One region of the Paenibacillus sp. JNUCC 35 genome, then DNA from elsewhere that is predicted to be linked to it. Evidence: riboswitches for the same ligand, from Rfam matches in the RefSeq annotation. Region 1 holds a riboswitch; the other holds the start of a gene.

Region 1 (7,770 bases):
CTAATTTATTTGGACAATATGGATATGGAGTTCAAAAAAGACATACGGACTATATTGCATTGCGTGGAGCATTAAACGAATTAAAGTCTTTAGCGATGAAATCGGATCAGTCGATTGCTCTGCCGTACAATATTGGTTGCGGCTTAGCTGGTGGAGATTGGGATATAGTAGGACAAATCATTGAGGAAGTTTTCATTGATTATGATGTGACACTATATAAGTTCGAATGAAATACAGGCTGTTTGGTCGAACTAATATTTAGACAATAAAACTATGGTTTTATTGTACGAAGATATGAAGAAAGCCCTCTATTTGAGGGCGTTAAAGTCTTTATTGTATTTACATAGCACCAATTGTAGCAACCGCACTCATTTTACTAGCAGATAGCCAGGCATACGGGCTGTATACCATATTGGCAATATAACTATGACCATCTATAGCTATATTAGAACCATAATAAAAAGCCATCCAAGGTATCTTTGAACAATAAACTTTATCTTGATCTCCTAACGTATTGACTAGGCTGAACGTTGCGTTTGGATGAGTGCTTACATAGCTCTTTGCCCAAAACCCAGCATTAATAGCCTGAGAGGAAGCACCTGTCCATCGCATTACTTTAGTATTAGGGCGCTTCTTAAACCAATCGTCTAAAGATGTAAGTCCTGGATTGTAACCCGAGCCTTCAATGCTAACCGTTACACCATCCCAGTCGCCTACAATAGCTGCGTGCCCGTGTAGTCCAGAACTACGAGTATCATTTGTAACCAAAACGTCTCCAGGAATTACACTAACACTGGTTCCAGGATAAACACGTCCACCACCAGGAGGAACAGAGTAAACTGTATTGTCAGAAGTGGACTCGTTTGCAAATATAGTAACAGGAAAAATAAAAATCAGTGCCATTACTAGAGATAGTATTTTTGAAATATTTTTAGACATTCTAACTCTCCCACATATCTTATTCGCTGGCCAACTAGATAAATTTACCATATTAATATAATTGAGTCAAACATGCTTGTATTTACCTTTTAATTATTACTCAATATGCTTCTGTCCATTTCTGCTTGATTGATATATCTTTCCATCTGTATCTTCACTATAGTAATAAGTGTTTTCAGGTTCATCCTTAAATTGAACCGCAACTGCGTAATCATTAATACCAACAAATTTTTGCGCCTTAACTGTTTTGAATGTGTAGTCCTTTGCTTCAAAACCCTTGGTTTTAAGATGCTCTACTGTTCTTTTTTCAAGAGATTGACTGATTGCAGTGTTGATTTTTATTTCACTTCCGTAATAATCTCCAATAAAAAAACCTATAGCCAACATTAAGACAAATAACACAATAAGCCAAATTTTACGAATAGTTTTCACTCTCCTTGGTGTAAAAGAATAAAAATTCGAATAGAGGGAGCCTTGTGAAACGCACTCACAGGGCTTAGAGATGATTATTGAAACGCAATCAATATACTATATATAGTAAAATATGTAAAGTTCTATATTGGTTAATGAAAAGATAAATTGATGAACGGCTATTTATATAAATGAAAATATGCGATACATGAAGGCGATTTTACTGAAAGATAACTACACCGTTTATCATCTTCACAACGAACTTAGCAATCCAACAACAAGCATGGTTATGGATTCTACCACTAAGTTTAATTCAGTATTTAAGATTGGCAAGAGAACTAGAAATGAAGTATTTTTGTTTTTGATGGCAAATGGGTTAAGATAGAAGATCAATTCGAAGAATGGATCACAAGTTGTTTCATAAAAAAGTAAAAGAAAGAGAGCAGTTAAATCAAGCGATACACGATAATGAACGTCGCGGATTTAAAGTTGTACAAAAATGGGAACAGCCAAATATAAAAAGGACGGGTCGATAGCGCGTGTTATATTTTGTGCTAAGATGCTAAAAGAAGATACACATGGAAAATAAAAATCTAAAATTTAATATCAACAAAGCAGATCTGCCTCTAGTTTTAACAGTAGAACAAATTATTCAGGTTCTAGGCTTTGGAAGAAGGAACGAATACTAATTTTAGAAACCTCCGTTTCCAGTAAGACGGGTAGGTAAAACAGCTATGATAAACGCATCTAGAGACGTGATTTTCAATTGGTTAGAAGGCAAAGAAAGCAGGGCATAAGCCCTTGCTTTTTTTAATTTAGAGTGTTAATATTTCAATTACAGTTAAGTGTTTTTTCGGCAGGTTTTTGGTAGGATTTTGTTCTGAAACGGGATGATATCAGAGGTAACGCCAGATCATCAACGGAAACGAAGATTTGCTACAAACCTAGTGGTATCAAGGGTTTCGGGTAACGAAACGACTGCTAAAGGCCACCCAAAAAACATACGAAATTGAATATTGAACCTTCGGGGTAGGGTGAAAGTCCCAACCGGCGGTGATGGGTACGCAAGTACCCTAAGCCCGCGACTCCCGGCTTTTACGGCCGGGACTGACTTGGTGCGACTCCAAGGCCGACGGTAAAGTCCGGATGGGAGAAGGTGAAAAGCAGCTTCATTAAAATTTTCATTTTAATGAAGTCTGTTTGTCGATGCCCCCGTTGAACTTCCAGCGGGGGCATCGTCTCTTTTCGGAAGGTTCAATTCAAAACATTCCACAGGGGGTTTTTGAATTGGAGAATGCTTTAGGTCTTAACGGAAAGTCCGCATTAACGAAAGGAAAAGGGATCAACGGCATCTGGTATGTCGCGCTGGGCGCCACTTTGTGGGGACTCGATCCGCTTTTCCGCATCCTGCTGCTGAAAAGCTTAACATCGGCGCAGATCGTGTTCATCGAACACCTGCTGCTCGCCTGCTACGCGCTTCCGGTCCTGATCCGGTACCGCGAACAACTGACCGGGAAGCTGACGCTGGCTGTCATCGGCGCGCTGCTGTTCATTTCATGGGGCGGATCGGCAATCGCCACGATTTTGTTCACGTCGGCGTTTGCTCATGGGAGCGCGAATGCCGTGCTGCTTTTACAAAAGCTTCAACCCTTATTCGCAATTACCTTGGCGCGCGTACTGCTGAAAGAAGCTCTGCCGGCCCGATTTTTTAAATACATCTTTTTCGCACTTGGGGGCACGTATTTGCTGACGTTCGGGTTTCAATCCCCGTCGCTGGGGCTCAAAGATCTGGGCACCATGAGCTGTCTGCTGTCGATTCTGGCCGCAATTCTCTGGGGCGGGTCCACGGTCATGGGCAAATATTTGCTGCAAAAAAATCTCGATTTCCCGATCGTAACTTCGCTCCGGTTTTTACTGGCCATTCCGCTGCTGTTTATCGTGCTGATGGCGAGCGGGGACGCCTGGCAGCTTCATAAAGGAACGGGCGAGTGGGCGCTCATTGTTGTGAACTTGCTGTTCCAGGCGTTTTTCCCGGGGCTGATCAGCATGCTGCTCTACTATAAAGGGTTGTCCTCGACCAAGGCGTTTCTCGCGACGATCGCGGAGTTGTCCTTCCCGGCCGTCGGTGTTCTGATCAACTGGCTCGTATTCGATCAGGCCCTGACAATCGGACAGCTGGCCGGCTTCCTTCTGATCTGGTCCACGTTGTGGTTTATGGGACGCACCCCGGAAAGTAAAGCCGCCGCGTCCGGCGCCAACGAAAAGCTAGACGCTTCGACCGTTTAATTGCAACGCATCCCAAAGACTGCCTAATCGGCGGTCTTTTTTTATATCCACCGAAAGCGGAACTCCACTTGCAGGGAGCGAAAGAATTGACTTTAGTTGAACCTCAGACAGGTGTGCGGGAGAGTATAGCCGGATTTCCGGAAGGATGCTATGCTAAAATAAACACAATACCATTATTTTACATAATCCCGCTAAGTGAGGTGTACGGAAATGAAGCGCCCGGCTATGCTTGACGAGATTCATGCCCTTCATCCCAATGAAGCCAAGGGCCTGCTGCTGCAAATGCTGGAGCAAGCACAGCGTTACGACGAGCTGTTGGAGAAAGAACATGCCCTTCAAAAACAAATTTTAGAGATATGGAATGGACACTTGGCCCGAAAACGGGCGGAGAACGAGGGAAGAGCAGGCCATGTCCACATTGTGATGGGACTGTCCGAAGCGGGAGCTTTGAAATCTGCGCTCAGCAGCCTGAGCAGGAGGAAGGAAAGCGAGATCCTGGCGTTCAACGATTGTTTTTCCGAAGGGCCGATCCGGGAACTGGAGACGGAGGAAGGGCGGAAGTTCCGGCTGGAATGGATGTCCGAACGTTTCAAAGGGTATGGACACGCCCAGCTAACAGGGATCCGGCACGGTTCAGATACCATTCTGGAGACTATGCGCAGCTTACCCGCCGATAAGGACATTACAATCTGGACCGGTAATCACGCCCACGAGCAGATCGGGATGCGTCTTGCCCTGTCTGTCCTTCGCGATGCTCCGAATAACGTCTATATCGGCCATGTTTCGCAGCTGTATGAAGGGATAGCCGCTCGTTTCGATCCGGTGCCGCATTCTTACGCATTCGGCTTTCTTTCCATAGAAGCGATTGAAGAAATCGTGCGGCTGCATGAAAAGCGAAAGCAGCCTTTATCGGAGCAAGCAAGGCAAGAGTACGTCCGGGAATGGGAAGAGCTGTCGGCTTCCGATGCGAAGCTTCATATCTGGTCGGACGGCAAAATAGTAGCGGCTCCCGAAGACAGTTACGACGAGACGCTCGCAGCTCTTGTCGGTCAAATGCAGCGTGGCGGCAGCGATGACGAGGAGGAATTCATCCCGGCCAGCCGGGTGATTATGGAAGCGCTGGAGAGCTGGGGCGGCGCCGTTATGTTGGAGTTCATCGAATACCGGCGGCTGTGGACGTTGATTAGCGATGGACGGCTAAGGTTTAAAGGTGTGCCGGCTGCCATGCAGTCGTATAAAGTGGCGCTGGCCGAATCATCCTGATAGGCAGAAAAAGCAGTTCGCGGCAGTTGTCCGTTAAAGGCTCCCCGAATGCAAAAAGAAAGCGCGCGCGATTCGAAATCACACTAGCACGCTAAAATGCCGGGCGTGCTGAGCCGGCTCTGCATCGCCGGAGGCCAAACCCCGACAACGCCCTTCGGCACTCAAAAAAAGCAGGTTCCCCTCATCAATCGGGAACCTGCTTTTTTTGAGTGCTACTCGCCCGCGGCGGTTTTTTTCACATCCGACGCTTTGATGCCGCGCATAATGCTTACCTCGACGCGGCGGTTTTTGGACCGGCCTTCGGACGTGCCGTTTGAATCCACCGGCCGGTACTCGCCGTATCCGATCGAGCGGAATCGGCTCGGGTCGATGGCTTTATTTTCAAGCAAAATTTTCATGAAATTCAGGGCCCGCTTGGAGCTTAAATCCCAGTTCGAATCAAACTCCTTGTTGCTGATCGGCACATTGTCGGCATGTCCGGCCACTTCGATCCGGTATTTCGGATATTGGCTCAGCATATCGGTCATGGCCTGGGCCAGAAGGCGCGATTCCGGTTTGATTACGGCAGACCCGGAGGCGAACAGCGCTTTATCCTGGATCGTGATCATTAACTGATCGTCGTTCAGGGTCGTAGTCAGCTCGGAGCCCAGCTTGTTGTCCGTGATGTATTGATCGAGCTTCTGTTTAAGCTTCTCGAGATCGGCCTGCTCGGCCTCATACTGCTTTTGCAGCGCGTCGCTTTCCGACGGGTTCGGGTTGTCATGCTGCTTGAGTGCGGTACTGGTGTCCCGGTTCAATGGGATTTTGGCGGAAGTTTCGAACGTCCCGGTTCCCCCGGTAAAAGCGGAGTTCAAAGCCCGCATAATACTGTCGTATTTTTTCGAGTCCACCTGGCTGGAAGCGAACAAAATAATGAACAGGGCCAGCAGAAGCGTCAGAAGGTCGGCATAAGGGATGAGCCAGGACTCATCCAGATGCTCCTCATGATGTTCTTTCCTGTGCTTTTTACTCATCGTCCATACCCGATTGTTTCGAGGAGTCCTCGTCTTCACGCTGGGAGCTTGGGACGAATACGAGCAGCTTCTGTTTGACGGCGGAAGAAGAAATACCGGCCTGAATGGATAGGAGTCCTTCCACCATCATCAGCTTCAGCATGACTTCTTTTTTGGATTTCTGTTTCAGTTTATTGGCGATGGGATGCCAGAGAACGTAACCGGAAAAAATACCGAGAAGAGTCGCGACGAAAGCCGCGGAGATCAGATGGCCGAGCTTCTCGATTTCGTTCAGGTTGCTCAGCGCCGCGATCAAGCCGACAACCGCTCCCAATACCCCCAGAGTAGGGGCGTACGTTCCCGCCTGCGTAAAGATTTGAGCGCCGTTCCGGTGCCGATCTTCCATAGCCGCAATATCTTCCATCAACACTTCGCGTACGAAGTCCTGATCATTGGCGTCGATAATCATCCGCATTCCGCTTTTAAGGAAGGGATCGTCAATTTCGTTCACTTTTTCTTCGAGAGAAAGGAGGCCTTCGCGGCGGGTAAGAGCTGTCCAGTCCGCCACCATATTAATGAGGTCTTTTTTGGGCATAAGCTTTTGCTCGGTGAAAACGATTTTCAACAATTTAGGAAAATTTTTAAGTTCTTCGCCCGAAAATCCGATAAAAAGAGTGGCCGCCGTCCCGACGAAAATAATGAGCAGAGCGGCGGGGTTGAACAGAGCAGTCAGGCTGGCCCCTTTCAAAACCATGCCGACGCCTACGGCGATAATCGCCAATATGATACCAATAATAGAAGATTTCTCCAAAGTTCGCGCACCTCTTCGTTGTAGGTTGTAAGACCTATATCGACAAGGGTACTCATAAAGTTAACAGTTATTTTCAAGTTTCCGCAAGTGTCACAAAAATCACACAAAACGGCGAAAAATCAGCTTTTTTGGCGTTTTTGGATCGTTTTTAAAAGGAATTTCCGCTCTGACCGGCGAAGGCTTACTGAATAATTTCGACCTGATTCGACACATCCCGTATTACGTACGATGAGTAATTTCAACGGGGACAAAAAAAGATTTTAATAAATTTTTCTCATTCCGGCTTTGGAAGATGTCCGGCCTTTTCGCGATGCTTTCCGAATGTTTTTTAACGTGCATACGCAGTCACGACTTATGGCATGATGTGCATAGCGGCATGACTTGTGCTAAAATCAGATTTTATCAAATCTCTTACAGCAGGTGTTTTCATGTTCAGTTTCTATTTGTTTCCGATTTCGTACGCTTTTCTAACGTTTCCGATTGCGGCGGTCCTGTTCACGCTTCCTTTTCTGATCGTCCAGTACCGCAAGTACGGGTATGTACACTTTTACAGGGCTTTGCTGCTTTACTTGTTTCTTCTGTACATGATGAATGCCCTATATCTGATCATTCTGCCGCTTCCTCCGAGCATCCACAACGCGCCTCCGGCGGTGGAGTCGTATGCCCAGTGGATTCCGTTCCACTTCCTGGAAGATATTCTCAAGGAAACGGCCGTAGTGGCGGACCAGCCGCGCACCTATCTGCATCTGCTGAAGGAACGAGCGTTCCTTCAAGTGTTCTTTAACGTGCTGCTGACAGTGCCGTTCGGTATTTTTCTGCGGTATTATTTCCGTACAAGCTGGGTCAAATGCCTGTTGTTCTCCTTAGGACTGTCTCTATTTTTCGAAATCACGCAGGTCACCGGCCTGTACGGCATCTACGATTATCCGTACCGGCTCTTCGATGTCGACGACATTATGATGAATACGGCGGGGGGCATGATCGGATATGTGGCGGCGGAATGGCTTTCTTCCCTGCTGCCGAAGATCGAATCCCTCGATGACAAAGTGGACTTGGCGGTCAAACGCG
Region 2 (7,770 bases), 630 kb from region 1:
CGACCTATGTCGAAGCGATCGCGGAAGCGGTCAAAACCCGCTTCGAGGCCGTTTCTTATCCGATGCCGGAGATCTGGATCGAACCGGGCCGGAGTATCGTCGGCGATGCCGGAACGACTTTGTACACCGTAGGAACGAACAAGGATATTCCCGGCGTTCGCAAATATGTTTCCGTAGACGGGGGCATGACGGATAATCCCCGCCCGGCCCTTTACCAGTCCCAGTACGAAGCGATGCTGGCGAACCGGGCTTCGGAGCCGTCTCAGGAGACGGTCTCCATCGCGGGCAAGTGCTGCGAAAGCGGCGATATGCTGATCTGGGACGTGGAGCTTCCTCTCGTCGAGACGGGTGATATACTGGCCGTTGCCAGTACGGGAGCGTACAATTACTCCATGGCCAGCAACTACAACCGGATTCGCAGACCCGCCGTCGTTTTCGTAAAAGACGGAATGGCCGACATGGCGGTCAAACGGGAAACGTACGAAGATCTGGTCCGCAACGATGTCGTGCCGGAACGGATGAAACAAATTCAGCCGGTCCGCTGATTTTCATCCATAGACGGGCATAACGTCCCGATAACGGCCAAACAAGCCGGAGGACTCCCTCCGGTTTGTTTTTTTACTCTATACGCTTGGAAAGTGCTGCAGCGCAGCGAAAGATAGTGAACGGTTCCCGTTAACAGACGGACGAACCTGACTCGTAAAAGTGACGCTTATTTGTACATCCATCCAATATGGAGTACAATGAAAGAGATTGCTTTCACAATCATGTACCCCGCAATCTAAGCAGGAACCGATACATAAAAGGAGAGTGTCCCACATGGCAAAACAAGCGAAAATCACAATGGCAGGCGGCGGCGAAGTGCTGATCGACCTCTTTGAAAAGGATGCCCCGAACACAGTGGCAAACTTCGAGAAACTGGCTAATTCCGGTTTCTACAACGGACTCAATTTCCACCGCGTTATTCCGGGCTTCGTAGCCCAAGGCGGCTGCCCTCAAGGCACCGGCACCGGCGGTCCCGGATACACGATCGACTGCGAAATCAACCCGAACAAACACGAGCGCGGAACGCTTGCAATGGCTCACGCCGGACGCAACACGGGCGGCAGCCAGTTCTACATCTGCTACCAGCCGCAGCCTCATCTTGACGGCCAGCACACGGTTTTCGGCAAAGTAACCAAAGGCATGGAATATGTGGACGCGTTCAAAGGCCGCGACACGATGGAGAAAGTTGAAATCGTCGAAGTGTAAGGAATGAACCCAAAAGCCCCTGGACAACCGCTGTAAGAAAGCGGCTGATCAGGGGCTTTTCAGGTTCAGGGCATCGCGGCGTATTTCCGCGTACGCAACATCCAGCAGAGAATCCACGCCGGCTTTACCGAGTTCGTCCCAGAGCCGCGCTTTATCCCATCCGCAGGCTGCCAATCCCTCATGGAGTACACGGCCGCGCACAATAACGGGGATCGCGTCAGAATGGCCATGATATAGGTTTGCAAAGCCGACAGCCGCCGTGTTTTTGGCCGCCTTCAGGCCCTTTCGGGTAAAGTCTGTGTTCCTTTTCATTTATTCGGCTTCCCTTTCGTATAAGATGATCGTCCGGGTTTTCCGGGCACTTGCTTAAATATCCGGATGGTGGAATACCCTTCTGTCCTTCCGCCGCAATCTCCATTTAGGTACGGGACATAAGCATCCTTCCTTGATGTGAGACCCGTTCCGCTTTTTTTCGCATGACATCCATAGGACAGACTTATCCAGCCTTTCCCCGATTCGGCCCTGCTTATACCGTTTTCCGACCGGACTAGTCAACTTGACACTTGCAATTTGGAAATGACAATGGTACTATTCAGTCAACAATCGAATAAGATTGAATCAATCCTTCGGGGCGGGGTGAAAGTCCCTACCGGCGGTGTTGCCGCAGTACCGGTTATCCGGTCTGCAGCTCAGTCCGTGACCCGGCTTGTCTGTTTTTAAGCGTTCGAACGCAGGACAACCCGGCTGACTTGGTGAGAGTCCGAGACCGACAGTTAAAGTCTGGATGGGAGAAGGAGAACGAAACGATTCAGTCTGCATACGCAGCTTTACCTGCATTCGCGCAGAAAGGGCTTTTTTAGGTACATACGCGGCCTGGGTTGGCCGGCTTATTTGTGCTCTAAAGTTCATACGCAGCGGCGAGACCGGACGGCGGGCCATCGAGGCCTTAGCTTGTGCTATCTTTCCACTGCCGTTATTTCCGATAACGTCCTTTCTGCAAGCAAGATCCGAAATGTGTGGTAGCAGCACGTTTCTTTGGCATACCTGCCGGAGAATCCCGTATCCGTTCCCTTATTAAGGGGATCGGAGGTACTTTCCCGTACCCGCAGACTGGCTTCACGCGCGTTCTTGCTATTCCATAAACCGCCCTTGTCCGAAACGGACAGGGGCTTTTTCAGGTTCAACATTTTGGCCGATGCGGGAGAGACTACACACAGAACGAACCAAGCCGGAACGCTGCTGAGGCAGAAAAGAGGGAAGAGCCAATTCCCTTCCCGGAAAGGAGACCGCTCATGTTTCAACCTTTACAGGACGAAAGTTACATGCGCCTGGCGCTGCAAATGGCCCAGGCGGCGCTCGGACAGACGGGCATCAATCCCGTCGTCGGCTGCGTCGTCGTCAAAGACGGCCGCATCGTCGGCATGGGCGCCCATCTGAAGCGGGGAGAGGGCCACGCGGAAGTGCACGCGCTGAAGATGGCCGGCCGCGAAGCTGAAGGCGCCACGGCTTACGTCACGCTGGAGCCGTGCAGCCATTACGGCAAGACGCCGCCGTGCAGCGACCGGCTCATCGAGAGCGGCATCCGCCGGGTCGTCGTCGCGACCGTAGACCCGAACCCGCTCGTGGCGGGATCGGGGATCGCGAGACTGCGGAGCCGGGGCATCGATGTGGAGGCCGGTCTGCTCGCGGACGAGGCGAACGCCTTGAACGAGGCGTTCAACAAATTCATCGTGACGCGCCTGCCCTTCGTCACGATGAAATCCGCGAGTACGCTTGACGGCAAGATCGCCGCCAAAACCGGCGACAGCAAGTGGATCACCGGCGCGCCCGCCCGCGAGCTCGTCCACGCGATGCGGCACCGCCACGCCGCGATCATGGTCGGCATCGGCACCGTGCTTGCCGATGATCCCGAGCTGACCACCCGGCTGTCCGTGCCGGCGCTCCATCCGCTGCGAATCGTCGTCGATTCGCAGCTCCGGACGCCGCTGTCCGCGCGGGTGCTGCGGCAGCAGGATGAGCGGCCGACGCTCATCCTGACAACCGCCGGCGCCGATCCCGCCAAGCGCGAAGAGCTTGAAGCCCTCGGCGCCGAAGTGCTGGCGTGCGGCAGCGGCCCGCACGTCGATCTCCCGCTCGCGATGCGGCTGCTGGGCGAGCGGGAGGTGCCCTCCGTCCTCCTGGAAGGCGGAGGACGGCTCTGCGGGGCGATGCTGGAGAACGGCCTGGTGGACAAGGCGGTGCTGTTTTTCGCCCCGAAATGGATCGGCGGCGGGCCGGAGGCGCCGGACAACGCGTCGTTCGCCGGATTCGGCCGCATGAGCGAGGCGATCCGGCTGGCGCGGATGACCGTCGAGACCGTCGGCGAAGACGTCTGTCTCACGGGTTACCCGCAGTACGCCGAGAAGGAGGGTTCATCATGTTTACCGGATTAATCGAAGAAATCGGCGTTATGCGCCGCATACACAAGCAGGGCCAGGCGATGGTCCTGACCCTCGGCGCACGCCTGGTGCTGGAAGATGTAAAGCTCGGCGACAGTATAGCCGTCAACGGCGTCTGTCTGACCGTCGTCGCTTATGACAAGGAGACCTTTTCCGTCGATGTCATGCCGGAGACATACCGCAAAACGAACCTGGCCTCGCTTCAGACGGGAGCACGCGTCAACCTGGAACGGGCGATGCCGGCGAACGGACGTTTCGGCGGCCATCTCGTACAGGGCCACGTGGACGGCACCGCCCGGATCCGGGCGAGAACGCCGGAGGAGAATGCGGTCGTCTACCGGCTGGAGCCGGACGACGATGCTGTCCTCCGCTACATGATCGCGGGCGGTTCCATCACGATCGACGGTATCTCGCTTACGCTTATAGACGTGACCGACAGCACGTTTGCCGTTTCAATCATTCCGCATACCCTGGCCCAGACGATTCTGCAGGACAAACAGCCCGGGGACAGCGTGAACATCGAATGCGACGTGCTTGGGAAATATATTGAAAAACTGCTCCGCACGGGTCCGAGCGGGAAGACACATTCCCGCGCCGGACAGGGCGGGCTGACCGAGAAGTTTTTGGCGGAGAACGGATTTTTCTGACGGTAAGCCGAACGGTATTTTTTTGAAGGAGGGAACAAAATGACAGAGAGAGAAACCTATTCGTTTCATTCGATCGAAGAAGCGGTCAGCGACCTGACCGCAGGGAAGGTCATTATCGTCGTGGACGACGAGGACCGCGAGAACGAAGGCGATTTCATTGCCCTGGCCGACAAAACGACGCCCGAGGTTATCAATTTCATGATCAAGGAAGGCCGCGGACTCGTCTGCACCCCGATCACGGAAGAACGGGCGCAGGAACTGGACCTGCCTCCCATGGTATCCCGCAATACGGATTATCACGGGACGGCTTTTACGGTGTCCGTCGATCATGCGGAAACGACGACGGGGATATCGGCCCACGAGCGCTCCCGGACGATCCGGGCCCTCATTGATCCGGAAGCGAAGCCGCTTCATTTCCGCAGGCCGGGGCACGTATTTCCCCTGATTGCGAAAAAGGGCGGCGTCCTGCGCCGCGCGGGTCATACGGAAGCGGCCGTCGACCTGGCCCGCATGAGCGGCTCGTATCCCGCGGCGGTTATTTGCGAGGTGATCAAAGAAGACGGAACGATGGCCCGGGTCCCCGATCTGATGGAGGTTGCCCGCATTCACGGGCTGAAGATCATTACGATCAAAGACCTCATCCATTACCGGAGTGAAAAGGAAAACCTGGTCAAACGCGAAGTGGAGGCGAAGCTGCCGACGGATTTCGGCACGTTCCAGGCCATCGCGTATACAAACCAGTTGGATCAGAAGGAGCATGTTGCGCTTGTCAAAGGGAATATCGACGGTTCGGTCCCGACGCTGGTGCGCGTGCATTCCGAGTGTCTGACGGGAGATGTGTTCCACTCCCACCGCTGCGACTGCGGTCCCCAGCTCGCTGCCGCTCTGCAGCAGATAAACGATGAAGGAGCGGGCGTGCTGCTCTATATGCGTCAGGAAGGGCGCGGCATCGGACTGATCAACAAGCTTAAGGCCTACGTGCTGCAGGAAGAAGGCCTCGATACGGTCGAAGCGAACGTCAAGCTGGGATTCGCTCCCGATCTGCGCGACTACGGAGTAGGGGCCCAGATTCTGAAAGATCTCGGAATCCGGCAGATTCGCCTGCTTACGAACAATCCTCGCAAGATCAAAGGTTTGGAAGGCTATGGACTGGAGGTCGTCGAAAGAGTCGCGATCCAGATGCCGCATAATGAAGATAATGCCAGATATCTGCATACCAAGCAGGAAAAACTCGGTCATTTGCTCCAATTTGATCCAAACTGATGCTTTTTTCTAAAAATCTCTTTTTATCTGCGTCATCAATTTGTATACTAGAAGGAGTCGGTTATTGTGGTAAAAAATTATGAAGGTCATCTGATTTCCCAAGGACAGAGATACGGCATCGTTGTAGGCCGTTTTAATGAATTTATTACGTCCAAGCTGCTGGGCGGAGCGCTCGACGCGCTAAAGCGCCACGGAGTGGAAGATACCGAAGTCGAAGTCGCCTGGGTACCGGGCGCATTCGAAATTCCTCTGATTGCACAGAAACTGGCGGAAACCGGCAAATATGACGCCGTCATTACGCTGGGTACCGTTATTCGCGGCTCCACGCCTCACTTTGATTATGTTTGCAACGAAGTGGCCAAAGGCGTTTCCGCCATTTCATTAAAAACGGGTGTTCCGGTTATTTTCGGAGTCCTGACGACCGACTCCATCGAACAGGCGGTTGAACGGGCCGGCACGAAAGCGGGCAACAAAGGCTGGGATGCCGCCGTTACCGCGATAGAAATGGCTAATCTTACGAAGCAGCTGCAGGGCTGACCGCGGTTTTGAGCTCGCGCCTCCCTACAGCGCTTAGCAAGCGATTCGGAGCCCCGGCCACTTAGGACGGGGATCTTTTTTTGGGAGAGCAGATTCATGAAAATGCTGTATAAACTTGAAGCGTTCGAAGGGCCGCTCGACCTGCTGCTTCACTTGATCGATAAGTCCGAGGTCGATATCTACAATATCCCGATCAAGGACATTACGGAGCAGTACATGGAATATGTCCAGGCTATGCACGAGCTGGAACTGGAAGTGACGAGCGAATTTCTGGTCATGGCCGCCACGCTGCTGGCGATCAAGAGCAAAATGCTGCTGCCGAAACCTCCCGTACTCGATCTGGACTTCGATTATTACGAAGAGGACGACTTCGATCCGCGGGCCGAACTCGTGCAGAAGCTGATCGAATACCGCAAGTACAAAGCGGTTGCCGATCTGCTGCGCGACAAGGAAGTGGAGCGGAGTCTTGTGTTTACGCGCGAGCCCGAGGACTTGACGCCCTACGTTCCCCAGGTGCAGGAGAATCCCGTTAAAGGGCTGGACGTCAATGACCTGATGCTGGCCTTCCAGCGGACGCTTCGGAAGATGGTGCACCGCAACCAGGTCACCAAAATCCGGCGGGACGAAATATCCGTGAAGGACCGGATCGTGGATCTGGTGGAGCTTCTGCACAATAAAGGCGGGCGGCTCCTGTTCTCGAAGCTTTTTGAAAAGGAATGCAGCCGCGAGGAAATCGTGGTCACGTTTTTGGCATTATTGGAACTGATGAAGATGAAAAAGATTCAATGCTTTCAGCACCGGCTGTTTGAAGACATCGTCATTCAGGCCAAAGAGGGAGAGATGACGGATGGACTTTCAACAGATGAAATCGATTATTGAAGGGCTGCTTTTCGTGGCGGGAGACGAGGGCCTGGACAAGAAACAGCTCGCCGATATTCTGGAGACGGACGCGCACATCGTCACCGAGCTGGTTGAAGAGCTCCAGGATGACCTGCGCAGCGGAGGCAGGGGGATCCAGATCACGAGGGTTGCCGGTGCCTATCAGATGACGACGGTTCCGGAGCATGCGCCTTATTTCGAACGACTGGCCTATTCTCCTTCCCGTTCCTCTTTGTCGCAGGCCGCGCTTGAAACGTTGTCCATTATCGCTTACAAACAGCCGATCACACGGGTGGAGATCGAGGAAATCCGCGGGGTCAAATCCGAACGGGCCCTTCATACGCTTATGGCGAAGGAGCTCATTGTGGAAACGGGGCGCGCGGAAGCGATCGGACGGCCGATTTTATACGGAACGTCGAAGCCTTTCCTGGAATACTTCGGCTTGAGTTCGATCGACGATCTGCCGGAGTCGCCTGCTTTTGTCGGCGATTTCGATCTGGAAGAAGAGACAAAGCTTCTTTTTGACAAATTGAACGGGGACGAAACCGACCAGCTGACTTTCGAAGATTTGGGACGGGATCTGCTGGACGGGCTGGATGCCAAAAACGCCGGTTTGTCCGTGGACAACGGGGAGGACTTGCTCTTGGAAAATGACGCCTCTATTCCGGAACGGTACGAATTTACGTCATCGGAACCGAACGATTGGGAATTTCCGGAACTTCCGGAACTGCCTGAAGGGCTTGCTAAAGATCCGA

Evidence for each region. A riboswitch is a leader RNA that binds a small molecule or an ion and turns the genes downstream of it on or off. The one in region 1 is predicted to bind FMN.
Region 2: linked by a shared signal. The riboswitch ahead of ribD (bifunctional diaminohydroxyphosphoribosylaminopyrimidine deaminase/5-amino-6-(5-phosphoribosylamino)uracil reductase RibD) and the one ahead of AC2TF6_RS16020 (DMT family transporter) in region 1 are both predicted to bind FMN.

Annotation. Positions count from the first base shown of each region.
Region 1 covers NZ_CM177771.1:3,535,980-3,543,749, reverse strand. Annotated here, with positions in the region: gene AC2TF6_RS16030 (hypothetical protein) at 340-939, opposite strand; gene AC2TF6_RS16025 (DUF3139 domain-containing protein) at 1,036-1,371, opposite strand; FMN riboswitch at 2,367-2,512, shown strand; gene AC2TF6_RS16020 (DMT family transporter) at 2,638-3,636, shown strand; gene AC2TF6_RS16015 (DUF1835 domain-containing protein) at 3,847-4,899, shown strand; gene motB (flagellar motor protein MotB) at 5,112-5,912, opposite strand; gene motA (flagellar motor stator protein MotA) at 5,905-6,702, opposite strand; gene AC2TF6_RS16000 (VanZ family protein) at 7,131-7,770, shown strand, end outside.
Region 2 covers NZ_CM177771.1:4,164,491-4,172,260, reverse strand. Annotated here, with positions in the region: gene lysA (diaminopimelate decarboxylase) at 1-545, shown strand, start outside; gene AC2TF6_RS18725 (peptidylprolyl isomerase) at 820-1,251, shown strand; gene AC2TF6_RS18720 (hypothetical protein) at 1,300-1,563, opposite strand; FMN riboswitch at 1,870-2,051, shown strand; gene ribD (bifunctional diaminohydroxyphosphoribosylaminopyrimidine deaminase/5-amino-6-(5-phosphoribosylamino)uracil reductase RibD) at 2,544-3,683, shown strand; gene ribE (riboflavin synthase) at 3,668-4,336, shown strand; gene AC2TF6_RS18705 (bifunctional 3,4-dihydroxy-2-butanone-4-phosphate synthase/GTP cyclohydrolase II) at 4,376-5,599, shown strand; gene ribH (6,7-dimethyl-8-ribityllumazine synthase) at 5,666-6,136, shown strand; gene AC2TF6_RS18695 (segregation and condensation protein A) at 6,233-7,015, shown strand; partial or broken gene scpB (SMC-Scp complex subunit ScpB) at 6,984-7,586, shown strand.